Regions from separate parts of the Sphingobium sp. B2 genome, predicted to be linked through region 3. Evidence: riboswitches for the same ligand, from Rfam matches in the RefSeq annotation. Region 3 holds a riboswitch; each other region holds the start of a gene.
What was found. A riboswitch is a leader RNA that binds a small molecule or an ion and turns the genes downstream of it on or off. The one in region 3 is predicted to bind cobalamin.

Region 1 (10,654 bases), on a different contig from region 3:
CGATGGTCGAGGATGTCACTCATTACGCCCACCGATCAGAACGTCGCGATCGGGTTGACCGGCACACCGGTCCCGGTCTTGACCCGGATCGGCGCGGCGGTGAACAAAAAGCTGTAGCGCTTGAGCCGCGCTGCCTCTTTCGACAGAGGCCCCAGATCGGCATTGTCGATCAACGGCATGCCCAACGCCACCAGCGCGAAATTATGCACCGGCAGATAATCGTCGGGATTGTCGATCTTCGTCGTTTCAGGAAATGGCACGACGCTAAGCGCGGATTCGCTGCCGAGCAGGGCGATGTCCCGCTTCTTGAGCCATGGTATCACGGACGCATCGAGCCCAGCTGCCGACTTTGCGATCTCCCATGGCCCCTTGTCGGCTTCCCGTTCCCAGCGGCCGGTGCGAATGAATACAGCGTCCCCCGGCTCGATCCGGACGCCGGAAAATTTCTCCCACGCTTCGAGATCCTCGGCATAAATGGGGGTTCCCGGCTCCAGATAGGGCACGCCTTTGAGAAGCGGCATGTCCACCAGCACGCCGCGCGTAAAAACGCCATCGGCGACCGCCGCGATGCTGCCGCGCGTCAGGCCCTTGTCCATCAGCAAATGCTCGCTGGCGGCAAAGCCGTTATACATCTTACCGTCGAACAGATGGTGGCCCAGCGCATCGAAATGCGTCAATGTATATCCGTGCGCCGCAATGTTAAGCTGATCAGTCGACCCGCTGGGCCGCTTGGGCGGTCCGGACAGCATCTTCTGTTGCACGGGCGCCCGCATTGGCGGGGCATCGCCTTCGGGCGGCAGAAGAACGGGCACGATTTCCCGCTCCATCGACACGGCGATGCCCTGCTTCACCAGCGCCGCGGCCTTCTTGCGGACCGCGGGGGTGATGAGGTTGAGCGTACCCTTCTCGTCATCCGGGCCCCATCGGCCCCAGTTGCTCTGGCTTTTCTTCCATTGATCCATCGTTGCCTGCGTGACGCTGTGATCGGCGGCGACCGCAACAGTCGCCGCACCCATCATCAACAGTGCCAGGATGGTCTTCGAGAAAGGCGTCATGATCCGTCCTTTTCAGAAACTGGCGCGCACGCCAAAGCGGAACATCCGCCCGGTGGTGTCATAGAGGAAGGGATTGGTCACAATCACCAGATTGCCCGCCAGTGGCGCGATCCGGGGATCGGTATTCAGGATGTTTCGGACATTCAGGTAAATCTGGCCGTTGCGACCAAGCTGCGGCAATTTGTAGCTGATCTGACCGTCCAGAAAGGCCTGCGCGGCGACGTCGCGGAAGCCAAGCTGGGCGGGGGAACGGGACTTGTCATAGGTTCCACTGCCGATATAGCGGCCGATCAGCGTTAGGTTTAGGCCATCCAGCGTATAATCCAGTTGCCCCTGCGCCCGCCAGTGCGGCTGACTGTCGACGATCGAACCCGCAACATCGCGCGTGACCAGACCCGGTGCCGACGTGGTAAAATGGTTCACCCGGTTGGCGACCGCGCGCAGGTTGAGTTGGCCCTTCCACCAGTCAAACATGCTCGCCATCGGCACGGCGTAGGAAGCTTCGATGTCGATCCCGCTGGTCAAAAGCTGCGAATAGTTGATGGGGGACGAACGGAACCCGGTCAGGTTGCCATTCGCATCGCGGGTGCTGAGGGCGCAGAAATCGGCCGATCCCTCAAAACACTGATCGAGCGCCACCTGGTCGGTAACGGTCGCGATCGCGCCGTCGATCTTGATCCGATAATAGTCGACGGACAATTGCAGTCCCGGCGCCCAGGACGGGCTATAAACGCCGCCATAGGTCAGCGTGTTGGCGATTTCCGGCCTCAGATTGGGATTGCCCGTCGTCAGGCTCGAAATATTCGACGCGATCACATTGTTGCGGAAAGGGTCGCGAACGGTCGAAACACTCTGCCGTCCTTTCGAAAATAGCTCGTTGAGGTTGGGCGCGCGGATGTCCCGCGACCGGGTGATACGCAACCGCAGATCCTCGATCGGCTTGTAAGTCAGGCCGCCCTTCCACGTCGTCACCGATCCGCTGGTGCTGTAATGCGTCCGGCGCACGGCGGCATTGGCTTCCACCAGGCGCAGCATCGGCATGTCATTGGCCAGAGGCACGACCGTTTCTGCGTAGAATTCGTGGATGCTGTAGGCACCGGACCAGGGCTGCTGGTTACCGATCTTATAGCCGCTCAGCAGCGACAGCGCGTCCGATTCCACGCGCGCCGTTTCGCGCCGATATTCGGCGCCAACCGCCAGAGAGACCGGACCGGCCCAGGTCGAAAAGGGTTCGCCCGACAGGTTGAGGGCTGCGGCCTGCTGGGTCGTGCGGATATAGGCGGGGCTGTCGCCATTTACATAGACCAGCGATGCCGAGGACGGACTGCCGACGCCGAAGGGATTGAACGGCACACAACCATTGCCGGGACTTGTCAGTGTCGAACGGCACACGATGCTGCCGTCAGGCGCCCGTACCGCGTCTGTCGCCAGATTGAAGTTGGTGATCTTGTTGGTGGTCTTGACGATGTTGGTGTTGCGGTTCTGCCCCCACTGATAATAGCCGTCGAGCTTCCAGTCGCCGATCCGCCCTTCAAAGCCGCCAACGAGCCGGGTGGTCCTGTTGCGGTTGTCGGTATGGGTTTTACCATCTTCCAGATCCCAGCGGGTCATGGTGAGGCTGGTGACGCCCGATGCGATCATCTGGTTGCGAATGCTGTCGGGCAGATAGGCATTGTCCTGACGGATCGTGATGAATGCAGTCTGCGCGGCATTGCTGTTATGGACATTGGGTCCGTTGATATAGTCCGACCGCACTTCGCCATAGCTGCCTTCTCCGAACAGCGACCATTCAGGCGTGATGTCGAAACTGGCGCGGGCGAAAATGGCCTTCCGGGTCAGCGGGCGGTTGATCTGCTGGATGATCGCATTGTCGACGCCCGATCCGCCGACCTGGGTGCCTGCCGTGGTCAGGGTGCCGAAATCAAAGGCCTGCGGTACGCCGCCGGGACCAAAGCTGATGCCCCGGAAGCTGGCGTTCGCGGCGGCCGTTCCCCCATTGCCATTCAGGATAAGCCCGCCATAGCTGGTGACGAGGCGGACGTTGGGCGAGAGAATCTGGGTCGGATTGGCTTCCGTTCCATTGCCGCTCGGATTTGTAATGACTTGATAGCCGCTGCGCGCCCAGTCGCGCGCGTCGCCACGAATGCCCTTGTTCTCGAAATATTCGCCGCTGACGACCAGATGGCCTCGACCACCGGCAAACGCCGTTCCCCCTGTCAGCGTCGCGACAAATTCATGATTGTCGTCATGCGATGTCAGGCCGTATTGCGCGCTGGCCTTGATGCCTTCGTATCGGCTGTCCAGCACGAAGTTGACCACGCCTGCCACCGCGTCCGATCCATAAGCAGCGGACGCGCCGCCGGTCACGACATCGACCCGTTGAATGAGGGCGGACGGTATAAGGTTGGCGTCCACGCTGCCGGTGATGTTCGTGGATACAAAGCGCCGTCCATCGACCAGCGTCAGCGTGCGGGTGGCGCCCAGCCCTCGCAAGTTCAGGAAGCTCTGGCCGCCCCCTGCGCTGCCTGAGTTGCGCTGCGTGCCGGACGTATTGGTGAGCGCAGGCAGCGTACGAAGCGCCTCCGACACGGTCGAGGGCGAGGATTTCGCAAGTTCGGCGCTGCTGAGCGCCGTCACAGGGGTAGGAGAGGTAAAGCCCGGACGCGCGACGCGCGATCCGGTGACAACGATGTCCGCTGCGCTAGGCCCGGCATCCGCTGCACCGGCTTCGGGGGCGCGCGGCAGCTGCATCGAGCTGTCGTCGTCCTGAGCAGGCGCGACTGCCGACTGGGCCGATGCAGGTGCGGAGCACATGAACATGATGGCTCCGACAGCGGTCGTGGCTGCCAGTGCGCGGCGAACAGGGGTCATACTGTATCTCCTCTCCAAACGCTCGAATTCGAGTCGGTCACGATCTCTAAGGCATTTTCACTGAAACGCAACGACGTTTCAAAATATGATTGCAATCACTTTCCTGGCGATTATGAGGGCGGCAATGGCAAACGCTATCGGGAGGAGAGGTTCATGAAATCGGCAGTCATTGCGTCCAAATTTGGAAAATCCTTATTGCTCGGCTCGGTCGCCGCATTCGTGGCAGTACCCGTCGCCTACGGCCAAGCGGCGCCGGACGCCGCTGCTGCAGCCTCATCCGAACAAGGCGCGATTGACGCAGGCGACACCGCGCCCGACGCTGGAACGAGTGACATCGTCGTTACCGGCTCGCGCATCGGCCGCACCGGCTTCACCACCCCCACGCCGGTCACGGTTCTCAACGCGGACCAGTTGAGCAAGGCTGCGCCGTCGACCATCGCCGATTCGCTTCGGACGCTTCCTGCGCTGACCGCAACCAGCGGCCCGCAGCGCGCGACCGGCACACAGGGCGGCGGACAGAGCTTCCTCAATCTGCGCAACCTGGGCGCGGTGCGCACGCTGACTTTGCTCGATGGCCGCCGCTTCGTCGCTGCCAGCCAATATGGCACGGTCGACGTCAACCTGCTGCCTGCCGGCCTTGTTCAGCGCGTCGATGTCGTGACCGGGGGCGCTTCGGCGGCCTATGGCTCGGACGCTGTTGCCGGCGTCGTCAACTTCGTCCTCGATACCAAGTTCGAGGGGCTGAAGGGCGAAGTTTCCACCGGCATCGCCGATGAAGGGGATAATCAGGAACTGCGTGGCTCGCTGACGGGCGGCATTGCGCTCGCCGATAGCCGGCTGCGCCTGCTCGGAAGCGCCGAATATTATCGGAACAAGGGCATTTTGGAAGGCGAACGGGCCTGGGCCCGGCGCGGGTCCAACCTCATCAACGGCCCGGCAGGCGGTCCTGCCCTGATCGCAGCGGAAGATGTGCGCGCGATTGGCAGCAACGGCGGCATGATCAGCACTGGCAACGGGGGAAGCGCGGCCCAGAATGCGCTGTTCCGCGGCATACAATTTGGCCCCGGCGGAACGGTGTTGCCCTATAATTATGGCTCATACACCACCGCGACACAGCAGATCGGCGGCGACGGCTTCAACACCGAATTCCTTCAGGAAATCAATCGTCCGCTGGAACGGGCCGCCTTTTTCGGTCGCGCCGAATATGAACTGACCGATCGGTGGTCGGTATTTGGCGAAGCGTCCTATGGCTGGACCTATACTCGCTATTCAACCTCGGCCAATCGCCATCTCGCGACCAACCCGATAACGATTCGTCGCGATAACGCCTTCCTGCCTACGCCGCTTCGCACGCTGCTGGACGCCAATCCGCAGGTCACCTCACTGACGATGCTGCGCTGGTCGATTGAGGGCGGGCTGGCGGACGTGTCCGTGGATACCAAGACCGATCGCTACGTCACGGGCTTCGCTGGCGAGCTTGGTGGGCTGAAGGTCAATGGCTATTATCAGCATGGCCGCACCCGCCAGCAGACTGACGTCATCAACAACGAAATCACGCCCAACTTCACCCGCGCGGTGGATGCGGTCGTCAATCCGGCCAATGGCGCGATTGTCTGCCGATCGACGCTGACTGACCCCACTAATGGCTGCGCCCCGTTCAATCCGTTTGGCGTCGGTTCGCCTTCCGCCGCGGCGCTGGCCTATACCCGCGGCCTCAGCCGCACCGATTCGGTTTTCAAGGAAGATGTCGCGGCCCTCAATATTTCGGGCACTTTGTTCGCAGGTTGGGCCGGCCCGATCTCCTTCGCTACCGGCGGCGAATATCGCAAGGAACAGGCGCAGTTGGCCGTCGATCCGCTCTCGCAGGCCGGCGCCTTCCTGTTCGCCAATCCCCAGCCTTGGTCCGGCAGCTATAATGTGAAGGAAGGCTATCTCGAAACCGTCATACCGCTGCTGAAGGATCTGCCCTTCGCCCGCGAACTCGAATTCAACGGCGCGGTTCGCTATACCGATTATTCGACCAGCGGCGGCGTCACCACCTGGAAGGCAGGCCTCAGCTGGACCCCGGTTAGCTCGCTGCGCCTGCGTGCCACCCGCTCCCGCGACATCCGCGCACCCAATCTGTCCGAACTCTTCACCAGCGGGCGGACCCAGTCGGCGACGGTGGTGGACCCGTTCAAGAACAATGTCCGGACATCGGGCATTTTCATCACCACGACCGGCAACGCCAACCTGCAACCGGAAAGGGCGGACACGCTGACGTTGGGGGCGGTGTTCCAGCCGAGCTTCGTTCCTGGCCTCAGCATTTCGGCGGATTATTACGACATCAAGATCAACGATGCGATCGGGTCGCTGTCGGCGCAGCAGGGCGTTGACCAGTGCTTTGCCGGCAACCAACTCGCCTGCGGCTTCATCACCCGTGACGCAGCCGGCAACATCTCGGCCCTGACGGCCTATCCGATCAACCTCTCCACGCTCGTCACCAACGGCGTCGATGTTGAATTGAGCTATCGCGTGCCTTTCGCGGATATGTCCAACTCACTGTCGCTGCGCAGCATCATTTCCTATGTCGGCAAACTTGCGACGACGACACCGGGGTCGCCTTCCATCGACCGGGCGGGCGAAGTGGGTATCAATTCCAACCCGCACTGGCGCGTCAACGCCCAGGCCGATTTCACGCACGGCAATTTCAACTGGTTCAACCAGCTGCGCTTCATCGGTGGCGGGCGTTACGACAATACCAAGGGTCCGCAGGCAGTCAGCCTGCAGCACATCAAGCCGCAAGCCTATTGGGACATGCGCTTTGCTTATCGGTTCGAAGATCTGGGCAAGGGCGCGGAGATGTATTTCAACGTCCAGAACGTCCTTGATCAGGAGCCGCCCTATGCGCCGGGCGACGGATCGATCGCGGTGGCGACCAACACCCAGCTCTACGACACATTTGGCCGCGTCTATCGCGTTGGCTTCCGTTTCAAATTCTGATCGCGACTGGAGATTTTATGAGCATCGGTTTCCGAGTATTGCCCGTCGAGCGTCGCGTGCCCGCCGATCTGGTTAAACGTGCCGCACAATTGCCGGTCGCGAATGTGAGCGACGCCATGAACCGTATGTTCGCTGGCGGCGCGGCGCTTCGCCCCATGCACGGCGGCGGCGTTCTGGCTGGACCTGCCGTCACCGTGAAGGCACGGCCCGGCGACAATCTCATGCTGCACCGCGCGCTCGATATTGCCGAACCGGGCGATGTGGTGGTGGTCGACGGCGGGGGTGACCTGACCAACGCGCTGATCGGTGAGCTCATGGTCGCCCATGCGGAAAGCCGCGGCCTTGCCGGCATCGTGATCTTCGGCGCCATTCGCGACGCCGCGGCGATCCGGGCGGGCAGCTTTCCGGTCTTTGCCGCTGGCATCACGCACCGTGGGCCTTACAAGGACGGCCCCGGCGAAGTGAATGTGCCGATTGCCATTGACGGCATGGTGATCCAGCCGGGCGACCTGATCCTTGGCGACGACGACGGCCTTATTGCCGTCAACATCGACGAAGCGGATGCTGTGTGCGCCAAAGCAGCGGCAAAGCATGCTGCCGAAACCGAGCAGATGGCCAAGATCCGCCGGGGCGAAAATCCGCGCGCCTGGGTTGAAGAAACGCTCAAGCGTTTGGGTTGCGAAGGGATTTGATAGCCTGATCCCTACCCGTCCGCTACAGCAGTCGAAGTTTCAGAGGGATTGCGATGGCGACGGACTTCAAGGATCGACCGGCACTGGAAGGCGTAGCCGCCCTTGAAAGAGGGCTGCTGCTGCTGACAAGCTTCAAACAGGGCGACGGCGTTCTTGGTCTTGCCGAGCTTGCCGAGCGCACTGGCCTGGTCAAAAGCACTATCATGCGCCTGGCCGTCTCGCTGGAACGCTACAATCTCCTGATCAGGATGCCCGACGGCCAGTATCAGTTGGGCAGCGAGGTGGCTCGGCTCAACTCGATCTTCAGGGAAGGCAACGATCTTGAAAAGCATGTCCAGCCGATTCTCGCCAAACTCGCCTTTGAAACCGAGGAAACAGCGACATTCTATGTGCGTCAGGGAGATGTGCGGCTTTGCCTGTTTCGGGTAAATTCTCCAAGCAATCTGCGGCTCGACGTCCAGCCAGGCACACAGCGGCCGCTCGACGGATCGGCCTCTGCGCAGTTGCTGCTTTTGTTCGAGAACTGGCCGGAGGTTAAACCCGCACTACCGCCCCTGCCCATCTATACCTCTGGCGTTACGACGCCGCATGTTGCCTCGCTTTCGGTGCCGGTGATCGGCCATGGCGACCGGCTCGTGGGCGCGCTCAGTATCGCAGGGCCCGAAGTACGCCTGTCTGGGTCGCAAAAAAGACTGGCACTGCCTTTGCTACACGCTGGCCTCAACCTGTGCCGTTCCCTTGGGGGCAATGCCGAGGCAATCTATCGGGTGCCAATCGCGCTGGCGACATAGTCCAGAAGATCGGGCCGCTGTCATTCCATTGATCGGACTGATCACGTTAAGCTGGGCAGCCGCGCCACGATGGTCGGGGCGTGACGGCCATCTTGCTGACTCCATTGATTCACGGCTTGGGCGGAACTGCCCGAATGCCGTCGATGGCTGAACGCACAGCCGCCCACACTATATAAAGAAACCTTTATATAACTCTTGACAATTATGCCTGAATGGCGTCAAACGAGCCTGTCAAGGTTCCCCGCCTCAGGCATGATGGCGGGGCTAAGACGGGAAGCCGGTGGTGCCTTTTCGAGGCAGAGTCCGGCGCTGCCCCCGCAACTGTAAGCGGCGAGCGGCGGTTCCATTTCGCGTCACTGGGTTTTTGCAAGAAACCCGGGAAGGCCGGAACCACCGCGATGACCCGTAAGCCAGGAGACCTGCCTTTGGCGCCATAACTTTCCTCGGACGGGGGTTCCTCCGATGGATCGCGCTTGAAGCGTTGCCCGTGCCGCAAAGCACTTTCCGGGTAATTCATGCCTTGCGCGTTCTTCTTTGGCCCTTCCGCCCGGCAAATGCAGGTGATCGGTCAATGCTTCCAATCCTGTTCCGCCTCATTCGCTACCGACGAATGCGTCCGCGCGCCGTGCCATCAGGCTGACCCCTGACGGAAGCGGCGCGCCGCCAATATTCCATCATTCAGCCCGCTAAAGACGGACGGCGCTCGCGCCGGACCGAAGGAGCCTTTGCATGCCCGTGACTTGCGCCAATCCTGCCCTTTCCCGCCACGACCACAGCACGCCGACCATCGCCACCGACAAGCAGCCATCAGGGCATCGGATCATGACGGGCGAGGAGCTTACCTTTTCCATCACGCGCCTTCGCTTTGACGACGATTATCGCCCGTCGGATACGACGCGTATCACGACCAACTTCGCCAATCTGGCCAGAGGAGAGAACCGGCAGGAGAATCTGCGTGGCGTGCTGAGGATGATCGACAACCGTTTCAACGACCTAGCCGATTGGGACAATCCCGATGGGGATCGCTACGGCATGGAACTGGATATCATTTCCGTCGCGATGAGCCTTGCCGCTGCCAACGGCCTCACGGCGTTTCCCATCATCGAAATTCTGAACACCAACATCATCGATCGCAAGACGGACAAGCGCATCGCCGGGATCGTCGGAAACAACTTCTCCTCCTACCTGCGCGACTATGATTTCAGCGTGCTGCTGGCGGAGCACAACCGGGACCGCGTCGGTTTCGACACGCCGGACGGCTTTGGTGATCTGCACGGCCGTCTGTTCCGCCATTTCGTGCAGTCCGATACGTACAAGGCCAATTTTTCCAAGCCTCCCGTCATCTGCCTGAGCGTATCCAGCAGCAAGACCTACCATCGCACGGAAAACCATCACCCCATTCTGGGCTTCGAATACCGGCAAAGTGAATTCTCGCCGACCGACGAATATTTCGCAAAGATGGGTCTTAAGGTCCGCTTTTTCATGCCACGGGGCAGCCGCTCGCCCATGGCCTTCTATTTTTCTGGGGATCTGCTCGGCGACTACAGCAACCTGGAACTGATCGGCACCATCAGCACGATGGAATCCTTTCAGAAGATCTACCGGCCCGAAATCTACAACGCCAATCGCACAGCGGGAACGCGCTTCCTGCCCAGCCTGACGCATCAGGACTTTTCGTCCACGCGCATTGACTACGACCGCGAGGAACGAAGTCGCCTGGGCATCGAACAGGGCCGGTTCGCAGAAGAGAATTTCATCAAACCTTACGGCCAACTTCTCTCGCAATGGTCCGCCACACAAGCACCCAAGAACATGATCTGACCCAATAGAAGAAAAGGCCATCCATCATGAATAGAATATTGCCCACATCGACCGCCGGCAGTCTGCCCAAGCCCTCATGGCTTGCGGAGCCTGAGAAACTTTGGTCGCCCTGGAAGCTGAAGGGTGATGAATTGGCCGTCGCCAAGCACGATGCCCTGCGCCTGGCCTTGGACGACCAGCGGCAGGCGGGGATCGACATCGTCGGCGATGGCGAACAGACCCGCCAGCATTTCGTCACGACCTTCATCGAGCATCTGAGCGGCGTCGATTTTGAAAAGCGCGAGACCGTCAGGATTCGCAATCGCTACGATGCCAGCGTGCCCACGGTCGTGGGCGCGGTCGCACGACCGAAGCCCGTTTTCGCCGACGATGCGACATATCTGCGCGCCCGGACCAGCCAGCCGATCAAGTGGACGCTGCCCGGCCCGATGACGATGATCGA
Region 2 (10,295 bases), on a different contig from region 3:
CGCGCCGCTCGATCCATTCGCAACGCGCCAGTTCCAGCACCTGCATCTTGTTGAGCTTCGGGATGGCGGCAAAGTCGAAGCTGTCGAGACTTTTGACGACCGGGAACTTCGCCGCCTTGATGCGGCGTTCGACCTTGCGGCGGTCGCGCTCGATCATCTCCCGTTCGGCAAGCCGGGTCAGATAGCCGATATGATCGACGCCCTCGGCGGCGCATTGCCGGGCCAGCTTCTGGTACTCGCGCTGGAAGGTCGGCAGCTTCAAGGTTTTGAGATAGTGGGCAAGCAGGATCTCGGGGGCCTCGGTGCTCATGCCGCTTCCTCCCCCTCAACGTTACCGAGCAGGCGCATGTAGGCCTTGACCGAGGTCGTCTCGACATTCGCCCTCGGCAGGTATGGGTAGATCGACAGGTCCAGTCGCGGCGGCCGGCGCTCCACCTGGCACAGGACCAGATGCTTGACCGCATCGAAGCCGATCGCACCGAGATGCAGGGCCTGCTTCACCGCCGCATGCAGATCGGCGAGGTCGAAGCTTTCCAGCAGCCGCAGAACCTGCACGTACTCGCGCCGGCCGTGCTTGTTCATCCTCGCCTCCATCAGGCGGCGCAGCGTGGCGAACTCGCCGGGCAAGTCCCAGCCCTGGAGAGGAGCAGCCTGATCCAGCGCGTTGATCTTCTGCTCGATCAGCGGCAGGTAATGCAGCGGATCGAAGACGACGTCTTCGCGTTCCCAGCACCGCGGATGGCGGGCGATGATCTCGCCGCGGCAGCCGATCACCACCGCGTCGACGTAGCCGCGAACCCAGACATCCTGATGCCCGTAGGCGACCGGGACCGAATAGTCGTTGGTCTTGTAGCGCACCAGCGACTGCGCCGTCACTTTGGCGCTGGCCTGGTCGCAGGCATCGAAGGGTGCCGCCGGCAATGGACGCATGGCGGCAAGATCCCGCTGCAGCCGTTCCCCGATCGTCTCGCTCTCGCCGCGCAGCCTGTCATGCTGACGCTTGCGGCATTGCTCTTCCAGCCAGGCGTTGAACGCATCCCATGTCGCAAACCGCGGGATCGGCACCATGAAGTTGCGCCGGGCATAACCGACCAGCCCCTCGACGTTCCCCTTGTCGTTGCCCTTTCCCGGACGGCCATAGCGATCCCGGATCAGGTAGTGGGACAGGAAGCCACTGAACAGTGCCGCACGCTTGCGTGTCCCGTCGGGCAGGATCTTCGCCACAAGGCAGCGGTCATTGTCGTAGACGATCGATTGCGGCACCGCGCCGAAGAAGGCGAACGCATGGATGTGGCCATCCACCCAGGCCTCGGCCACCGCCGCCGGATAGGCTCGCACATAGCAGCCGTCGCTGTGCGGCAGGTCGAGCACGAAGAAGCGGGCCTTCTGCTCCACGCCGCCGATCACCACCATCGCCTCGCCAAAGTCGGCCTGCGCATGGCCCGGCGGGTGCGACAGCGGCACGAACACTTCCTGTCGGCGCTGCTCGCGCTCGCGCATGTAATCCTTGATGATCGTGTAGCCGCCGGTGAACCCGCATTCGTCGCGAAGCCGGTCGAACACCCGCTTGGCCGTGTGCCGCTGCTTGCGCGGTACCTTCACGTCCTCATCAAGCCAGTGATCGATCGTTGAAACAAACGCATCCAGCTTCGGCCGGCGCACCGGAGCCTGCCGCCGGTAGCCGGGTGGGGTCGAATACGACAGCATCTTGCGAACACTGTCGCGCGATATGTTGAAATGCCTCGCCGCCTCGCGCTGGGTCATGCCGTTCCCACAGGCGACGCGGACCTCCCGATAAAGTTCCACGGTATAGATCTCCCGGCCCTCCCTGCACGCTGCAGACAGGACATAGGTGGACGACTTTTACGCCGCCCGAAGCGGGACTATCCCGCCGCTACCGTGGTAGGTTTTTGCACCGCCGCTCTCAGCCTCAGCACGGTTTTAGTTGCCCGAAACCCCGCGCGGTTGAGACGAAAAACAGGAGAACACCCCCCGCTGATGCAGAACTCACAAGTTTTGCATCAGACTAGAAAGCGCAGAAATCTGCGCCTCTCCGTGATGCAAAAATCTGATGCACATTCTGGCGCTGTTCTGCTGCCAGTATCCCTGTTTCAAGCACCATCGCCCTGATGCAAAAGTTTTGAGTTACGCATCACCCAGATAATGGCGAGCGTGCCCATAACTGGCCTTCTTCACATTGACACTCCTTTCCGCCCACCCTTAAGCAGTACGCTAAGCGAAGGTGCCGTCCACGCGCTGCCATTGGGCGGATGCGGGGGGACGGTGAAAAGGGAAGCCGGTGTGATTCCGGCGCTGTGCCCGCAACCGTAATGCCAGTGCGCGAGCCTTCGGGTTGAGCCGGCAAGTCGGGAACCTACCCTCGCCGTCGTCCGCGCCCGGCCGGGTCCAGCCGCAAGCGCGTGGAGAAGTGTGGGCCTTTGGCGGGACCGTGCCGATCCTCTGGGGCGACAACGTATGTCGCATTACCCGGAGGAATTTCCATGCCCATCGCCCTACTTCTTGCCGCTGCCGCTGCCGGACCTGTCACCGTGGACGGCGCGGTGCCGCCCGATATCGTCGTTACCGCTGCGCTGGTGCCCGTAGCGTCCGCTGACGTGCCCGCCTCCAGCTCGATGCCAAGACGATCGAGTCACTGGGCCAGCCCCTCGCGCTCGACCTTATCCGCCTCACGGTCGCGTCATCGGGCACGCAGGGCTCGCTCACCCAGATACGCATTCGCGGAGCGGAGGCGAACCACACGCTGGTCTTTGTGGACGGGATCGACTTCAACGATCCCGCAGCCGGGGATCGATCCCGAAGACGCGGCGATGATCCAGGGATTCCTCATCAACAAGTTTCGCGGTGATCCCGCGCTGTTCGAGGACCGCTATCGCGACATCGAGCGCCTTTCGGGCTGGCCCGGCTTCGGCGTGGTGCCGTGGCTCGCAGAGTGCGCGCGGCTCCCGAGCGAGGATGCGGTCGTGCTCGAAAGGCGGCAAGCGCTCGCCTCCGGCCGATTGCTCATCGCCTGCCTCGTCACGCCGCGCATCTCCAATTTCGACGATCTCGATCCGCTCAAGCTCGAACCGGGCATAGAATTGGCGATGATTTCCCCGGGTCAGCCAATCCCGGTCGAGGCTGCTTTGATCGTGCTGCCGGGCTCCAAGGCGACCATCGCCGATCTTGCCGCGATCCGGCGCGAAGGCTGGGACATTGATATCCTCGCCCACCATCGTCATGGCGGCGCGGTTTTGGGCCTGTGCGGTGGTTATCAGATGCTCGGCAAGCGCATCGCAGACCCGGACGGCATCGAGGGCGCACAGGCTGATGTGGCGGGCCTCGGCCTGCTTGATGTCGAAACCGTGCTAGCTGGAGAAAAGACGTTGCGGCGGGTCGCGGGCGAGGCGCTGGGCGCGCGGTGTGAGGGCTATGAGATGCACATCGGCGCTACCTTTGGTCCCGATACAGAGCGCCCGCTCGTGCGGCTCGACAGCGGCCGCAACGATGGTGCCGTGAGCGCAGACGGCTTGGTCTCGGGCACCTATCTTCATGGGCTGCTGGCGGATGCCCGGCAGCGGGCAGCATGGATCGCGCGGCTCGGCGGCAATGGCGCGGGCGTCGATTATCACGCCTCGGTCGATGCCGCGCTCGATGGTCTTGCCGCCGAACTCGAACGACATATCGATGTCGATACGATCCTCGCCCTTTCATCAAAGGCGAGCCGAGATTGATAGTAGCACGGCTCCGTTTAAACGCTCTCCGTCCAATCGCCGGCGTCTGTCATTGGTCTATAAGGCACTCCGATCCGGATTTTGGCGGTGCCCCGCCGGCGCAGAGTGGCGGCGATATGACGCTCGGCCGCCGCGCGATCGGGAAAGGCGTGGCGCTGCGCCTGGCCGCGTGTGCCGATCCGGCCCCAACGGGTTTCGACAACGATCATGCCGAACAGGTCGAGGCTCGCGGTGATACTATAGCGCCGGCGGATGTTGCGCGCCGGATCGAGCGCCACCAACTCGATCGCATCGGGGATAATTGCGCCTTTCATGGCGCAAAGCCTACAAAATCAGCTCTGCGTTGTCCGACGACTTCTTTGAATCAAAAGCCGCCCATTGATTCACAAAGTCTATAGAAGTGTCGCGATAACTCAGCCGGCAATGCTTGATGCTCTCCCTGGTTCAGTTCATGTGTTTTTTCATGCGCCATAGGGCTTCGACCGTAGCAGCCTTGATGCTCGCGATCGGCGCGGCCTCGCCGATCGCCGCGCAGTCGGCCGACCAGAAGGCTCCGCAACCGCGCATGGTCTATGTGCCGGGACGCGGCACTGTTCTTGTCCAGCCCGTGCCAACCGATGATCCCCGTGCGGTTGCGCGCACGGTCATCGTGCCGGGTTACGGCGAGGTTTATGCCGTACCTGTGCGGCCAAAGGATACCCGGAGCCCGAGACCACGCTGTGTGGATGAAGAAGTTGCGGCCGTAGGTGGCTCGCCCTCTTCCCTCGCCATGTCGGCGATCGACCTGAAGCGCAGTAACGCTAAGCGTTCATCCACCGCATTGCCTGTCGGTGCCGCGCATGCCATTAAGTCGCCGATGACCGACTCTGCCACCCTGTTCTGCGCGGACTATTGGCGCTCCCTCTAGGGAGCGGCATGTCGTCATCATTCATGACCATCGCCGCCGTGCCGGGGGGAATGGTCTAATCAGCAAACGTCACCTGTCGCGGCGGCCTCCGAGGGAGGAAAGCGAAGTGACGTTCTCGAACAAGGTGAGCTGGGCTATCGAGCCCGGCCGCTGCGCGCTGCTGATCCACGACATGCAGCCGCACTATCTCGGCGCACTTCCCGAGGCTTGTCGCCGCCAGCTTGTCGCCCACGTGCAGACGATCGGGATGGGGTGCATCGCGCGCGGAATCCCGCTCTTCGCTTCCCAGGTGCCGGCGCAGGACGCGCGCGAGCGTGGCCTAATGCTCGATATGTGGGGCAGGGGACCCACCGCCGCCAGTGACGCCCTCGATCCGGAGCTTAGGTTTGACGGGCTGTAACCGTCCGGCCTGACCCGCTTGCCGAAGCGCAGAGGAGTGCGCAGGACGTCCTTAAGGTCGCACATAAGGACGCGCTTAAGGACAGCCATGACGCAGGTGACGGTGTTGACGGGGGCTGCTCGCCGCCGGGATTGGTCGGATGAGGAACGGCTCGAGATTCTTCGTGAGGCGTTTTCGCCTGGTGCCAAGGTCCAGCACGTTGCGCGGCGGTACGACGTCTCTCGTAGCCTGATCTATCAGTGGCGTCGTGCGGCTCTGCGCCGGGTGCAAGAGGCGTTCGTCCCGGCGGTGATCGACAATACGCCGGAGCCGGCCGTGGTCCCCACCGCACCGACCGAGCCGGAAGCGGCGATCGTGCTGGAGCTGACCGATGGTCGGCGGATGCGCATTTCGGCATCGACGCCGCCGGCGTTGGCAGCGGCTGCGCTGAGGGCGGTGCGATGATCCCGTCGGGTGCGCGGGTGTGGATCGCGATGGGCCATACCGATATGCGGCGCGGGATGCAGAGCCTGGCGGCGATGGTCCAGCAGCACTTCACCAGGGACCCGTTCGCCGGCGATCTCTGGGTCTTCCGGGGCCGCTCCGGATCGCTGATAAAGATTATCTGGCATGATGGGATTGCCATGTCGCTGTACACACGGCGGCTCGAGAAGGGTAAGTTCATCTGGCCCTCCGCGAAGGACGGCGTGGTGTCGCTGACGAGTTCGCAATTGGCCTGCCTGCTCGACGGGATCGACTGGCGCAACCCGCAGTATAGCTGGCGTCCGCAGAGTGCCGGATAACTTCACAAGACCGCGCATTTTCGGCTTGCCCTCGGGGCCTGGGGATGATTCACTTCGTTCATGGAAGCCGCCGTTTCGCCCTTTCCGGACGACGCCGATGCGCTCAAGGCGCTCCTCGCAACGGCGCTTCTGAGGGCTGACGAGGCTGAGCAACGCGCCGCAAGCGTCGAGGCCGAGCTGGCCAACGCCCGCGCCCTCGCGAGCGCCACCGAAGCGCTGATCGCACACCTCAAGCTGCAGAACGCCAAGCTGAGGCGTGAGCAGTTCGGCCCCAGTGCCGAACGCACGGAGCGGCTGCTCGCGCAGTTTGAGCTCCGGCTCGAAGACCTCGAAGCCGACGCGGCCGAGGACGAACTCGCCGCCGAAGCCGCCGCGGCAATGACGGCAACCGTTTCCGCTTTCCAGCGCAGGAAGCCGGTCAGGAAGCCATTTCCCGACCACCTGCCGCGCGAGCGCGTCGTCGTGCCCGCGCCGTGCTCGTGCCCGGCTTGTGGGGGCGGGCGCCTGTCGAAGCTCGGCGAAGATATAACCGAGACGCTCGAGGTGATCCCGCGTTCGTGGAAGGTCATCCAGACGGTGCGTGAGAAGTTCGCCTGCCGGGATTGCGAGAAGATCACGCAGCCGCCCGCACCCTTCCACGTCACCCCGCGCGGATGGGCTGGCCCCAGCTTCCTCGCCATGCTGCTGTTCGACAAGTACGGCCAGCATCAGCCGCTCCACCGCCAGGCCGAGCGCTTCGCCAGCGAAGGCGTGCCGCTCAGCGTGTCAACACTGGCTGACCAGATCGGTGCGGCCTGTCAGGCGCTCATGCCAGTCTTCCACCTGATGGAGGGCCACACCTTCGCCGCCGAGCGCCTGCACGGCGACGATACCACCGTGCCGGTCATGGCCAAGGGCAAGACCGTCACCGGTCGATTATGGAACTATGTGCATGACGATCGACCCTTCGGGGGCAATGATCCGCCCTCGGTCGTCTTCTACTATTCCCGCGACCGATGCGGCGACCATCCACGGCGCCACCTCACGGCCTGGTCAGGGATTCTGCAAGCCGACGCCTATAGCGGCTACAATGAGCTCTATGCGCCCAACCGGCAGCCCGGGCCGATCCTCGAGGCGGGATGCTTCGCGCACGCGCGGAGGAAGTTTTTCGAGCTCGCCGACGTCGAGGGCGCGGCACGCAAGAAGAGCCGCGGCAAGAAGGCGCCGATCGTCTATCCGATCGCGCTCGAGGCCGTGCAGAAGCTCGACGCCCTGTTCGCGATCGAGCGCGACATCAATGGCAAGAGCCCGGCCGAGCGCCTCGCCGTCCGTCAGGAACTCAGCGCGCCGTTGATGGCCGAGCTCCACAAATGGCTGAACGCGCAGCTGGCCCGGATCTCGCGCAACCACGACCTCGCCAAGGCCATCAACTATATGCTGCGCCGCTGGGACGCGTTCACCCGCTTCCTCAGCGATGGCAAGGTCTGTCTCTCAAACAACGCCGCCGAGCGTTCACTGCGCTGCGTGCCTCTCGGGCGCAAGTCGTGGCTGTTTTGCGGCTCGGATCGCGGTGGCCAGCGGGCGGCGGTCGCCTATTCGCTGATCCTGACCTGTCGACTCAACAACGTCGATCCGCAGGCATGGCTCGCCTACGTCCTCGCCCGCATCGCCGACCATCCCGTCAGCCGCCTCGACGAACTGCTCCCGTGGAATTGGAAGGCCGCCCAAGTCGCGCTCGCCGCCTGATCCAAACTGCGCCGCGGTACTCGGCGTATGCTTACCCCTCGGCGAATGCGATGGCCGATAAAGTCTCCCAGCGAACGCGGCTTTGCTCGCATCTTTCGGCGAGCAGCTGGTCGACCCATTTTGTCCAGTGACGGCCCGCCCGCAGTATCAAGAAAATAGCGCGAAACTCTCGTTCGATGCGAGAGTTGGTCGGATAATGGTCGCCATACTGCGGAGCGTCTTCGAAGAGAGGAGGTCTCACTTTGGACATGAACACTCCCTGCACTTCCAGCAATCTACGTTCATCTCTGTGCGTGAACGTTGTTTGATGCAATCGGCCAAAAGACACCTCGTTAACTTGCGCAGGCCAGTATCGCGGCTCTCGCAAGGCGTTGCGAGAATCTGCAATAATGCGCTTGGCAGCCCGCGTGCAACGCACCAATCCGTGGCGGCCATCAGCTTCGCTCCGCACGGAGGTATCGTAAAACCCGCCTCCCTTTCAGCGCACTTGAGTGGTCCATTCGCCTTCGCAGACGCTTACTCCCTTGCACAGATATGCGTAACATTATATCTACTTTTGCAGAAGCTAATCATAGGAGAGAGCCATGCCATTCCAGGTCAATCAGCTGCATCCGATCTTTGCGGCAGAAATGTTCGGTTGCGACATCCTCAAGCCGGTGACGGATGAAACGAGAAATGCCGTCGAAGATGCGATGGCCAAATATGCCGTGCTGGTTATCCGCGATCAGGCGGCCGCGAGTGACGAGGATCAGGTCCGCTTTGCTAAGGCATTCGGGCCCTTGGAGTTGCCGCCCGATCTCGGCATGTCGGAGAGGACGAGGCCGACGCGCGTCCATCCGAAACTCTACGACGTGTCGAACTTGGACGAGAACGGCAATCTGGACAAACCCGATACGCTGCGCCGCAAGTTCGCCAAGGGCAACGAGCTCTTCCATACGGACAGCTCATTCAATGACCTGCCGACCAAATGGTCGATGTTGTTGGCCCACGTCGTCACGCCCACGGGGGGCAATACCGAATTTGTCGATACACGGGCAGCCTATGATGCGCTGTCGCCTTCGATGAAGGAGCAGGTCGAACCACTGAGCGTCATTCACAGTCTCACCTACTCGCGCGAAAGGGGTGGCCTCACCGGCACGACTGTTTTCGATCGCGCCTTTCCGCCGGTGACACAGCCACTTGTACGGACAAGCGCATCGGGCCGTAAGGCTCTCTATATCGGCGCACACGCCGCAACCGTTGTCGGCATGGATGAGGCGGCCGGGCGGACCCTGCTCGACAAGTTGATCTCGGATGCCAGCCGACCGGAGTATATATATTCACACAAATGGCTGCCCGGCGACCTCGTTATCTGGGACAATCGCTGCACTATGCATCGCGCGACCGAATATGCGTACATGGAGGACCGGCGGGATCTGCGTCGGGCGACCATCAACGAATTTGGCGAGGATCGCGTCGGCGCGCGACCGATCTAGGCTACGCGCATCTCGATCGGGGCACGCGCACGCCGCCGAACAGGCTCGTTCCCCATGCGAGAGGGGTCGCCAATGAGAGGGCGAAGACAGTGGGTGGAAAAGGCTTCGACTATATCATCATTGGCGCCGGGTCAGCGGGGTGTGTCCTTGCAAATCGTTTGTCCGAAGACCCCGGAGCCCAGATCCTCTTGAGCGAGGCAGGAGGACGCGATCGCCAGCCGCTGCTCCAGGTGCCGATCGTGGCCGGTTACTGGTTCACGCAGCGCTATTTCAACTGGTGCTTCGAGACCGAACCCCAGGCTAATCTGGCAGGACGGCGCATCAGCTGGCCTCGCGGGAAGGTCTGGGGCGGATCCTCTTCGATCAACGGTATGTCTATGTCCGCGGCCACCCACTCGACTATGAGCAATGGAAGTCCACCGGACTAACAGGCTGGGGTTGGGATGATGTCCTCCCCTATTTTCGTAAGGCCGAGCATTTCGCGCGCGGCGGCGATGCGCTCCACGGTGGCCAGAGCCCGCTGCCGGTCTCTCGGGCCGAAAGCAACCATCCTCTATCGCGCGCCTTCATTGGGGCCAGTCGCGAGGCCGGTTATCCCTATGCCGAGGATTTTACGAGCGCGGATCGCCGAGAAGGCGGCAGACATGATCAAGACCGGCCTCGACAATCAGCGGCATGCGACCATCGTGGAAGCATAGGATGGCAAGACATTCGGAAGATGCCTGCAGCCGTTCTCATCACGGACGGCGCGACGGCCCAGGCATTCGCCGCCGCCGGCCCAGTGTCATGATTGGCGATGTCGACGAGCGGGCGACCGGGGGGCAATCCAGAATCTGGAATGGCAGCCTGGATGAACGCTGATGTGCGAGAATGCCGAAGCGATGTCGAGCGGCGGGGCATGGTGCTCGGCAGGCGATCGCCTGGACCGGTCGTTTCCTTACCTGGGGGTGAGTGCGAGATCATGCGAGTGATCGAACTGGGCGATCATCTGCTTGTCGTCGGCGAAGTCTCAGCGCTAGCACGGGGCTTGGATGAAGCGCCGCTTCTCTGCCACCGTGGCGGTTATCATGCGACCGACAAGATCGCGCCGCTGCCTGGCTGCGCCTAGAGCAACTCGGACGGCGGAAGCTTGATCGGAGGCAAGTCGCGGGCCACGAGCCGGGCGATGCGCTCCTTGGTAACGCCGAGGCCTGATAGCACGGCCACGATCGCAAGGCAGGATCGGCGTGAGGGCGTTTAAACGGCGCGAGGATCTCGCGTCGGAAAATCGGCCGC
Region 3 (10,654 bases):
CGACAATCTGCCAGCCCTTCAGCCGCAGCCACCAGGCGGCGATCCGCTCGGCCTGACGTCCGCGTCGCTCGGCCGCTTCCCGCTTCACCCCTTCAATTCCGTCGCCCGGTCATACAGGGTGCGCCGGTCCAGCCCCAGTTTCTTCGCGACCTCGCCCGCCGCCTTCGACACCGACAGCCGGGTCAGCGCCTCCAGCAGGGCCGCGTCCGCATCCTCGGCGCTGGCCGGCGCAGCCTCGCCGGGCGGGCCGACCGTCACCACAATCTCGCCCTTGGGCGGCGCGTCGGCGTAGCGGGCGGACAGTTCGCTCAACGTGCCGCAGGCCGTTTCCTCGAAGGCCTTGCTGATTTCCCGACTGACCGCCGCGTCCCGGTCGCCCAGATGCGCGGCCATGGCGGACAGGCTTTCCGACAGGCGCGGGCCGCTTTCATAGAAGACCAGGGTCGCCCGCAGCCCCGCCACCTCGTCCAGCGCATCGCCGCGCGCCTTGGCCTTGCTGGGCAGGAAGCCCATGAACAGGAAACGGTCGGTCGGCAGGCCCGACAGCGTCAGCGCCGCGATCGCCGCGCTGGGACCGGGCAGGGTCGTGATCCGCCGTCCCGCCGCCCGCGCATCGCGCACCAGCTTGTAGCCCGGATCGGAAATGAGCGGCGTTCCCGCGTCCGACAGCAGGGCGACCGATTCGCCCGCCATCCGGTCAACCAGCCTTTGCCGCACATTTTCGCCGCTATGGTCATGATAGGGGATCATCGGTCGGTCCGAACCGGCATGGCGCAACAGCCGCGCGCTCACCCGCGTATCCTCCACGGCGACGACATCGGCCAGCCGCAGCACCTCCGCCGCGCGCGGGGTAAGGTCACCAAGGTTGCCGATCGGCCCAGCGACGATATAAAGCCCAGGTTCAAGACCCGATGATTGTGTTTCCATAAGGACGCCAGATGACAGAGACGGATGCCTCCCGGCAAGCGGACTTGTTCGCTTCTTTGAAACGCGGCACGCGCATTGTGCTTGCCGCGGGCACGCTGCTGCTCGCCGCCTGTCAGTCGATCGTGCCCAAGGGACCGGCCCCCGTCACCCCGACCGGCCCGACAGGCCCGACCGGCCCTGATGTGACCCAGGGTCTGCCGACCGACACGCTGCGCCACCGCGTCGCGCTGCTGGTACCGATGAGCGGCCCCAATGCCGCCGTGGGCCAGTCGATCGCCAACGCGACCACATTGGCGCTGATGGACACCCGGACCGACAAGATCCGCATCACCACCTATGACACCGCGCCCGGCGCCGCAGCCGCGGCGAACCGCGCCCTGGCCGAGGGCAACCGCCTGATCCTTGGCCCCCTGCTGGCGGAGGACGCCCGCATCGTGGGGCCGATCGCCGCGCGCACCAATGTCCCGGTGATCAGCTTTTCCAACGACGCCAGCGTCGCGGGCAATGGCGTCTATATCATGGGTTACAACCCCAACCAGTCGATCGAGCGGGTCGTGGGTTTCGCCCATGACAAGGGGCTGTCGCAGTTCGCCGCGCTCATTCCGCGCGGCACCTATGGCGAACGCGCCGGCAATGCGCTGCTGCGCGCAGTCGAACAGGCGGGCGGCACCGTCGTGTCGATGCAGACGTTCGATCGTAGCCCCGGCTCGATCACTGCAGCGGTGAAGAAATTGCAGGCCTCGTCCAGCTATGACGCCTTGCTGATCGCCGACAGCGGCAAGGTCGCGATCCAGATTGCCCCGATCGTGCGCAAGAATGGCGGCGCGACCGCCCGCCTGCTCGGCACGGAATTGTGGAATACAGAAGGCACGCTGGCGGCTAGCCCGGTGCTGCGCGGCGCATGGTTCGCCAGCGTGTCGGACACGCTCTATCGCCAGCTCGCGAACAAATATCGCGCCCGCTACGGCACGGCGCCCTTCCGCCTGTCCTCGCTCGGCTATGATTCGGTCCTGCTGACCGTGCGGATCGCGCAGGACTGGAAGCCCGGCAGCCCCTTCCCCACCACCCGCCTGCGCGATTCGGGCGGCTTTTCGGGCATTGACGGCGCGTTCCGCTTTGGCCGCAACGGCGTCGCCGAACGTGCGCTGGAAGTGTCGGAAGTGGGGGCTGGTGCAGTCACGGTCATCGCGCCTGCTCCCCGCAGCTTCGCGGAATGAAATCATCCTCCCCTGCAAGGGGAGGTGGCAGGGCGTAGCCCTGACGGAGGGGTGTCACCCTATCGATAGCGGGACACCCCTCCACCACCAGCTTCGATGGTTGAATGGAGTCACGTGCCTCCATTCAACCCCCTCCCCTTGCAGGGGAGGATTTTAGATGCGCCCGGTCGGCAGGATCAAGGGCCAGCCATTGCCCGGATCGATGCAGGCGGTGATGCCATAGACATCGGCCAGCGCCTGCGTCGTCAGCACCTCCATCGGCGCGCCGTCGGCGACCAGCGCGCCGCCATCCATCAGCAGCAGCCGGTCGCACCAGCGCGCGGCCATGCTCAGGTCATGCAGCACCGTCACCACCAGCGCGCCGCTGCGCGCCTCGTCGCGCAGCAGGTTCATGACGTCGATCTGATGGCCAGGATCCAGCGCCGCCAGCGGCTCGTCGGCGATCAGCCCGCGCGCCCCGACCGCCAGCGCCCGCGCCAGCAACACCCGCGCCCGCTCCCCACCCGACAATTCGGTCGCGATCCGTCCTTTCAGGTGCAGCACATCGGCCCGCGCCATCGCTGCCTCTACCGCTGCCTCGTCTGCGTCGGACAGGCGGGACAGCGGCCCCAGATGCGGCAGCCGCCCCAGCGCCACCAGCCGATCGACGCTGAGCGGCCAGTGCAACGTCTGACCCTGCGGCAGATAGGCGATGGCGCGCGCTATCGCCCCCCGGTCGATCCGCGCCACATCCTGCCCGTCGATCAGCACCCGGCCCGCGCGCGGCTTCGCAAGGCCCAGCATCGCCCGGATCAGCGTGGACTTGCCCGCGCCATTGGGACCGATGATGCCGACCAGCTGGCCCGGCTCCAGCGTCACCGCGACATCGCGCACCGCCACATGACGGCCAAGCCGGACGGACAGCCCTTCTACCGCCAGGCTCACCATAGCCGTCGCTCCCGCATCAGGTGGATCAGGAACACCGGCACGCCCAGCATCGCGGTGACGACCCCCAGCTTCAGTTCATTGACCGACGGGATCAGTCGCACGCCAATATCCGCCAGCGTCAGCAGCACCGCGCCGCCCAGCAGTGACGGCCATAGCACCGCCGATGGCGACCGATCGGTCAGCGGGCGGACGATATGCGGGACGATCAGGCCGACAAAGCCGATCGCGCCGGACACCGCCACCGCGCCGCCCAGGCCGATCGCGACGCCCAGCATCATGCGCAACCGCGCGGCATTAAGGTTCACGCCCAGCGCCTGCGCGCCTTCCTCCCCCAATGTCAGCGCGTCCAGCGTCCGCCCGTCCGCCAGCAGCAGCGCCGCGCCGATCGCGATGCAGGGCAAGGCGACCAGGACATGCACATAGCTGCGGTTTTCCAGACTGCCCATCAGCCAGGTCATGATCTCCATCGCGGCAAAGGGGTTGGGCGACAGGTTGAGCGACAGGCTGATGCCCGCGCCCGCCAGCGTCGCGACCGCGATCCCCGCCAGGATCAGGGTCAGCGGGCTTTCCGATGGACCGGCCAGCAGGAACAGCCCGGCAATGGCGACAAGCGCGGTGGTGATGGCGAGCAGCGGCAGGACCAGCGGGTGCAACGCGCTGAGGCCGAAATAGAGCGCGCAGACCGCGCCCAGCGCCGCTGCGTTGGACGCGCCCAGCACGGACGGTTCGGCCAGCGGGTTGCGCAGATAGCCCTGCAACGCCGCGCCCGACAGGCCCAGCATCGCGCCCACCAGCAGGCCCAGCAGCATGCGCGGCAGGCGCAGGTCGATGATGATCGCACGGGCAACCGCATCGCCGCCGCCGGTCAGCACCGCCCATATCCGCGCCGGGCTGATCGCGACGGCCCCCAGCATCACCGATCCCATCGCCGCGCCGACCAGCAGGATCAGCAGCGCGGGGACGAGCAAGGGGTGGCGGCGGGCCGTCATGAGTGCTCCCCTTGGCGGTTGGCAAAGCGCCATGTTCCTGCGAAGGCAGGAACAGGTCCTACTACAAGACAGGCTCCATGATCCGTCCGTTGATCCTCGCCATTGCCGCCCTGACACTCACCGGAACGGCACACGCTGCGCCGCGGCGGATCGTGTCGCTCAACGTGTGCGCCGATCAATATCTGATCGCGCTGGCCGACAAGGGCCAGATCGCGGCGCTCAGCAGCAATGCGCTCGACCCCGAATTGTCGGCGGCGGCGGAAAAGGCGCGCGGGTATCGTACGCTGCGCCGCGCTTCGGAAGAGGTGCTCGCGATCCGCCCCGATTTGATCCTGGGCTATCCGATCGGGCCGAACATGGTCGCCGGAGCGCCGCCGGGCCAATGGACCACATTGGGCCTGGCCAGTGCGGACAATTATGGCGCGATTAAGGACCAGATACGGCAGGTCGCGCGCGCGGTCGGCCATGTCGACCGGGGCGAAAAGCTGATTGCGCAGATGAACCGCGATCTGGCAGCACTGCCGAAAGCGAAGCGCGGCGGCGTTGCCGCCTATTATCAGCGGCGCGGCTATATGACCGGCACAGGCACGCTGGTCGATGACCTGATGCATCGGGTCGGGCTGACCAATCTGGCAGCAAAACTCGGCAAGCCTGCGCTGGCGCAGGTGCCGCTGGAGGCGATGGTCGCGGCGCGGCCCGACTGGCTGATCGTGGAAAGCGGCAGCGAAGCGGTGGTCGATCAGGGGACCGAAATGCTCCAGCATCCGGCGATCAAATCCATCCCGCGCATCAGCCTGCCGCAAAGCTGGACCGTGTGCGGCGGCCCGGCCTATGTGCAGGCGGCGCGGGCCATCGTGGCGCAACTTGGGGCGCCACGCAGCAAAAGCACGGCGCGTCAGAACGCGCCAAGGTGAAGGGACGAGCAGCGCGCCCGTCCCCCCTTGTGCCATATCAGAAGCGGACACGCACGCCGCCAAAGGCGGAGCGGCCATAGACGCCATAGCCATAGGCCGTGGCGTAGGCTTCATCGAACAGATTGTCGATCCGGCCATAGACTTCCAGATGCTCGCCCAGCGGCAGCGAAGCCCGCAGGCCGACAAGCGCATAGCCGTCCAGACGGCGGGTGTTGGCGGCATTGTCGAAACTGTCGCCTACCATCGTCACTGTCGCCCCGGTCGACAGGCCGAACGACCAGACATAGTCGCTCGAAACGCTGATCGCATTGGCCGCGCGGCGCGGCAGGCGGTTGCCGTCCGTGATCCCGCCCGACCGGTCGCGCGCATCGACATAGCTGTAGCTGCCCGTCACGGTCAGCGCGTCCACCGGCTTCAAGGCAATGCTCGCCTCCACGCCCTTGGCGCGGGTGCGGTCCAGATTGCTGTAGCTGAAGGTCGCATTGTCATAATTGATCTGGTCGGTCGTATCCCGCCGGAACGCCGTGACCGACAGGATCGCCCGGCCACCGTCCAGGCTCTGGTCAAAGCCGATATCATAGCTTTTCGACCGTTCGGGGAGCAGCGCGCTATTGCCGCTGAACATGTCGTACAGCTGATAGAGCGAGGGCGCCTTGAACCCTTCGCCATAGCTCAGGCGGATATTGGTCGCGCCTGCATTGGGCGAATAGTTGGCATTCGCGCCGAACGTGGTCGCGCCGCCAAACTGGCTATGATCGTCATGCCGCACACCGCCCGTGACCGACAGGCCCGTGAAGGGCTTGACGATCGCCAGCGCATAGACGCTGTCGATATTGATCTTTGCCGACGACGTGCTGCCGAACCCGAAGAAATCATAGTCGGGCCGTTCATGCTCGTAGCCGAATACCAGCTTGGCCTGATCGACCGGGGCATAGACGCCTTCATATTCAAAGCGCAGGTTGGTGCCGGAATAGCCATAATCCGGGTCGGTGCCGCGCACGAAATAATAGTCGCGGTCGTTGCGCAGATAGGTGACGGCTGCGCGGTTCGTCAGCTTGCCATCCAGCAAAGCCAGGTTGAGGCCCGCATAGCCCACATATTGGTCCAGCTTGCTCACATCGCTGCTGTCGGCCGGTGCGCCAAAGAAGCTGTCATAGTCGAGATCGGCATGGATGTAATAGCCACGTAGATCGAGGCTCAACGCATCGCTGAACGCCAGTTTGAGCCGCGCGTTGGTGGCGATATTTTCATAGCCGTCCTTTTCCGTGCCGCCCACCGCAGATGAGATGCCGTCCGTGCGGAAATAGGCCGCGCCCACACCGCCCGACGCGATGCCGCTGGAGCCGGACACGTCCGCCTTGGCATTGACCGTATCGCTATAGCCATAATCGACCGAGGCGTTCGCGCCGAAGCCGTCCACCGGCACGCCGGTCATGATGTTGACCACGCCGCCGATCGCCTGGCTGCCATAGACGACCGAGTTGGAGCCGCGCAGCACTTCGATCCGCTTGATATTGCCGGTCAGCAAATGGCCGAAATCATACCCATCGCCGATGCCGCTGGGGTCATTGACCTTCACCCCGTCGATCAGCACCAGAGTCTGCGTCGTTTCCGCGCCGCGCAGCGATACGCCGGTCACTCCGCCGGTGGACCCGTTACGGTTGAAACGAACGCCCGGCGTCGTCGCCAGCAGATCGACCACATCGACCGCCTGCCGCGTCTGGATGGTCTGCGCGTCGATGACGGTGATCGCCTGCCCCACTTCGTCGCGCGACTGTTCGATGCCCGATGCGGTGACGATGATGTCGTCGTCCTGCGCCAGAGCGGGCGTTGCCGCCAGCAGCGCAATGAGAGAAATCCCTGTTTTTACCATGATATATGCCCTGCGCGTCCCATGCGACTTCAAGGCCAGGGCGTCCGCGCACGCGGTCGCGCCATGATGCGGGATGACGCCAGCCCCCGCCGCACGGCACGATGCGGCCCCGGCCGCACAGCGTCGCTCGACGGAAAACCACCGTGCCATGACCAATCCCCTGGATCAGGGCAAGAGCGACCAGACGCCGGCAGGTCTCCTGGCTCACGGGTCAGGGCAATGATGCACGAACCTTCCCAGACAGTGGCGTCCAGTGGCCGGGTCTTGCGACCCTTATGCATCATGCTCACCGCTTACAGTTGCAGGGACAGCTGCGGAATAGGGCGCTTCCACGCCCGCACCGCATTCCCATTTTCAGCCCCTTGCGGGACACCGGCGCGATCTAGCTGCAAGAAAGGCGAGCCCCCCTCACGCGACGCGCTCTAGGGCAAAGGCGCGGCATTGCCAAGCGGCTGTTTCGCTACGTCAGCGGGGCGTTGCCCCGGTGCAACATCGCGTCGCGTCGCGCCAGCACGACCAGCGGCAGTCCCGCCGCCGCCGCGCGCTCCGCCGCCAGCCTTGTGGGGGCGGAAATCGTCACCAGAAGCGGGCATTGGCTCAGCACCGCTTTTTCCACCAGTTCATAGGAACAGCGTGACGACAGCAGCGCAAAGCCCTCGTCCCAGCCCGCGCCCGCGCGCTTCATGGCGCCGATCAGCTTGTCGAACGCATTGTGCCGCCCGACATCCTCCCGCGCCAGACGGATCGCCCCGTCCGCGCCGACCCAGGCGGCGGCATGGGCCGCGCCGGTCGCGGCATTGAGCGGTTGATGCGCCGCCAGCCCATCAAGCGCGCGAAAGATCGCGGCGCGGTCGGCGCGCGATCGCGTCGTCACTGGCGGCAGGGGCCGAATCGCCTGCTCCAGATTTTCGATCCCGCACAGGCCGCACGATGAATCGGACGCGCGGTGCCGTACCCGGTCCAGCAGCAAATCGGTCCGCGAAGGCGGCAGAGTCGCGCGCGCCACGATGCCCTGATCGGTATCATGGGTATCGACGTCGAACGGCGCATCGTCCGGCCTGATCAGCCGTTCCGCCAGCGCAAAACCCAGCACCAGATCGGTCAGATCAGTGGGCGTCGCCATCAGCACCGCATAGCCGATGCCGTTGAATTCGATCGCGACCGGCACTTCATCGGCCAGCACCCGTTCGACCGCTTCGCCCTGCCCATCGCGGGCCAGACGGATGAAGGTCAGCGCGTCGCCGCCCTGCTTCAAGCGCTGATCCGGCGCACGGCCTGCGCCGCGATCGGCGACAGGGCGTCGGGCTGCTCCGCCGCCAGCGCCACGATCCGCGCACGCATAAGCGGGTCCCAGAAGCTGGCGATATGGCTGGCGGTGGACGCAACCGCCTCCGCATCGCCCTGCGCCGCCAGATTGCGCGCGATCTGGTTGGCCATGTAGATCAGCCGGTCGGCGGTGGACATGACGTCATTTTCGTCGCTCATCGGGCCGATCCTATTCCGCCGCTTCCAACGGCGCAATGCGGCGGCTCATCCTGGCCTGATCGGCATAGTCGAGTTGCCAGTCGCTGGGGCCGTTGGATGGCATCACCTGCACCGCCGTCACCTTATATTCCGGGCAGTTGGTCGCCCAGTCGCTATAGTCGGTGGTGATGACATTGGCCTGGGTTTCGGGGTGGTGGAAGGTCGTATAAACCACGCCCGGCGCTACCCGCTCGGTCACTTGCGCGCGCAGCGTGGTTTCCCCCGCACGGCTTTTCAGGGCAACCCAGTCGCCTTCCTTGATCCCGCGATTTTCCGCATCGGACGGATGGATTTCCAGCCGGTCCTCCGGGTGCCAGGCGGTGTTTGCCGTCCGCCGCGTCTGCGCGCCGACATTATAGTGGGACAGGATGCGCCCGGTCGTCAGCAACAGCGGGAAGCGCGGGCCGGTCTTTTCGTCCGTCGGCACATAGTCGGTGACGACGAACTTGCCCTTCCCCCGCACGAAACCGTCGATATGCATGGTCGGCGTACCATCGGGCGCAGCGTCATTGGCGGGCCATTGCAGCGATCCTTCCGCCTCCAGCCGGTCATAATGGACGCCCGCAAAGGTCGGGGTGAGCGCGGCGATCTCGTCCATGATCTGCGCGGGGTGATCATAGGTCCACTGGAGGCCCATGGCGTTGGCGACCAGTTGCACAATTTCCCAGTCGGCATAGCCATTGAGCGGGGCCATCACCTTGCGCACCCGCTGGATGCGGCGTTCGGCGTTGGTGAAGGTGCCGTCCTTTTCTAGGAAGGTCGATCCCGGCAGGAAGACATGGGCGTAATTGGCGGTTTCGTTGAGGAACAGGTCCTGCACCACGACGCACTCCATCGCTGCAAGCCCCGCCGCGACATGATGGGTGTTGGGATCGGATTGAAGAATATCCTCGCCCTGCACGAACAGCCCCTTGAACGTCCCGTCGGTCGCGGCGTCCAGCATGTTGGGAATGCGCAGCCCCGGCTCGGCGTCCAGGCTGACGCCCCATGAGCGTTCGAACAACTGCCGCGTCGCCGTGTCGGACACATGGCGATAGCCGGAAAATTCATGCGGGAAGCTGCCCATGTCGCAGGCGCCCTGCACATTATTCTGCCCCCGCAGCGGGTTCACGCCCACGCCTTCGCGCCCGACATTGCCGGTCGCCATAGCGAGGTTGGCGATGGCCATCACGGTCGAGCTGCCTTGGCTGTGTTCGGTCACGCCCAGGCCATAATAGATCGCGCCATTGCCGCCTGTGGCATAGAGCCGGGCGGCAGCGCGTACCTCGTCCGCCTTCACGCCGGTCAGCGGTTCGATCGCTTCGGGCGAACGGGCGGGTTGGGAGACGAAATCGGCCCAGTCGGCAAACTCATCCCAGTCGCACCGTTCGCGGATGAAGGCTTCGTCATAGAGCTTCTCCGTGACGATGACATGCGCCATCGCGGTCAGCATCGCGACATTGGTGCCGGGGCGCAGGGGCAGATGATGATCCGCCTCGATATGGGGGGATTTGACCAGATCGGTGCGGCGCGGGTCCATGACGATCAGCTTGGCCCCCTGCCGCAAGCGGCGTTTCATCCGGCTGGCGAACACGGGATGGCCGTCGGTCGGGTTCGCGCCGATGACCAAAATGACGTCCGACTGCATCACGCTGTCGAAATCCTGCGTACCCGCCGACGTGCCGAAGGTCTGGCTCAGCCCATAGCCGGTCGGCGAGTGGCAGACGCGGGCGCAGGTATCGACATTATTATTGCCAAAACCCTGGCGGATCAGCTTCTGGACAAGGAAGGTTTCCTCATTGGTGCAGCGGCTGGACGTGATGCCGCCGATGGAGCGGGTGCCATATTTCGCCTGGATGCGGCGGAATTCGCTGGCCGTATGGGCGATCGCCTCGTCCCACGACACTTCGCGCCATGGCTCGTCGATGCTGGCGCGGATCATCGGGTTCAGGATTCGGTCCTGATGCTGGGCATAGCCCCAGGCGAAGCGACCCTTGACGCAGCTATGGCCGCGATTGGCCTTGCCGTCCTTCCACGGCACCATGCGCACCAGTTCCTCGCCCCGCATTTCCGCGCGGAAGGTGCAGCCCACACCGCAATAGGCGCAGGTGGTGACGACGGCGCGGTCGGGGGTGCCAACTTCGACGACCTTCTTTTCGATCAGCGATGCGGTGGGACAGGCCTGCACGCAGGCGCCACAGGACACGCATTCGGATCCCAGAAATCCCTCGCCCTGCGACGCGGAAACCTTGGAATCGAATCCCATCCCCTCGATCGTCAGCGCGAACGTCCCCTGCACCTCGT

Region 1: it holds a riboswitch for cobalamin, as region 3 does, so the genes downstream of both, FE851_RS18025 (DUF1852 domain-containing protein) here and FE851_RS13000 (TonB-dependent receptor plug domain-containing protein) in region 3, are expected to answer to the same signal.
Region 2: it holds a riboswitch for cobalamin, as region 3 does, so the genes downstream of both, FE851_RS27125 (TonB-dependent receptor) here and FE851_RS13000 (TonB-dependent receptor plug domain-containing protein) in region 3, are expected to answer to the same signal.

The regions. Positions count from the first base shown of each region.
Region 1 covers NZ_VDBZ01000002.1:508,794-519,447, forward strand. The annotation lists gene FE851_RS17995 (hypothetical protein) at 1-23, opposite strand, end outside; gene FE851_RS18000 (cyclase family protein) at 36-1,055, opposite strand; gene FE851_RS18005 (TonB-dependent receptor domain-containing protein) at 1,068-3,926, opposite strand; gene FE851_RS18010 (TonB-dependent receptor domain-containing protein) at 4,080-6,908, shown strand; gene FE851_RS18015 (RraA family protein) at 6,926-7,600, shown strand; gene FE851_RS18020 (IclR family transcriptional regulator) at 7,654-8,391, shown strand; cobalamin riboswitch at 8,609-8,833, shown strand; gene FE851_RS18025 (DUF1852 domain-containing protein) at 9,127-10,212, shown strand; gene FE851_RS18030 (methionine synthase) at 10,239-10,654, shown strand, end outside.
Region 2 covers NZ_VDBZ01000011.1:677-10,971, reverse strand. The annotation lists gene istB (IS21-like element helper ATPase IstB) at 1-310, opposite strand, end outside; gene istA (IS21 family transposase) at 307-1,806, opposite strand; cobalamin riboswitch at 2,224-2,397, shown strand; gene FE851_RS27125 (TonB-dependent receptor) at 2,645-2,866, shown strand; partial or broken gene FE851_RS25200 (cobyric acid synthase) at 2,808-3,731, shown strand; gene FE851_RS25195 (WGR domain-containing protein) at 3,749-4,045, opposite strand; gene FE851_RS27120 (hypothetical protein) at 4,162-4,638, shown strand; gene FE851_RS25185 (hypothetical protein) at 4,745-5,038, shown strand; gene tnpA (IS66-like element accessory protein TnpA) at 5,126-5,482, shown strand; gene tnpB (IS66 family insertion sequence element accessory protein TnpB) at 5,479-5,820, shown strand; gene tnpC (IS66 family transposase) at 5,881-7,545, shown strand; gene FE851_RS25165 (TauD/TfdA dioxygenase family protein) at 8,130-9,020, shown strand; partial or broken gene FE851_RS27425 (GMC family oxidoreductase) at 9,110-9,810, shown strand; gene FE851_RS26470 (hypothetical protein) at 9,982-10,128, shown strand.
Region 3 covers NZ_VDBZ01000001.1:2,642,872-2,653,525, forward strand. The annotation lists gene FE851_RS12970 (YraN family protein) at 1-88, opposite strand, end outside; gene rsmI (16S rRNA (cytidine(1402)-2'-O)-methyltransferase) at 85-927, opposite strand; gene FE851_RS12980 (penicillin-binding protein activator) at 939-2,144, shown strand; gene FE851_RS12985 (ABC transporter ATP-binding protein) at 2,298-3,071, opposite strand; gene FE851_RS12990 (FecCD family ABC transporter permease) at 3,065-4,060, opposite strand; gene FE851_RS12995 (ABC transporter substrate-binding protein) at 4,138-4,974, shown strand; gene FE851_RS13000 (TonB-dependent receptor plug domain-containing protein) at 5,012-6,847, opposite strand; cobalamin riboswitch at 7,019-7,239, opposite strand; gene fdhD (formate dehydrogenase accessory sulfurtransferase FdhD) at 7,308-8,102, opposite strand; gene FE851_RS13010 (formate dehydrogenase subunit delta) at 8,099-8,332, opposite strand; gene fdhF (formate dehydrogenase subunit alpha) at 8,343-10,654, opposite strand, start outside.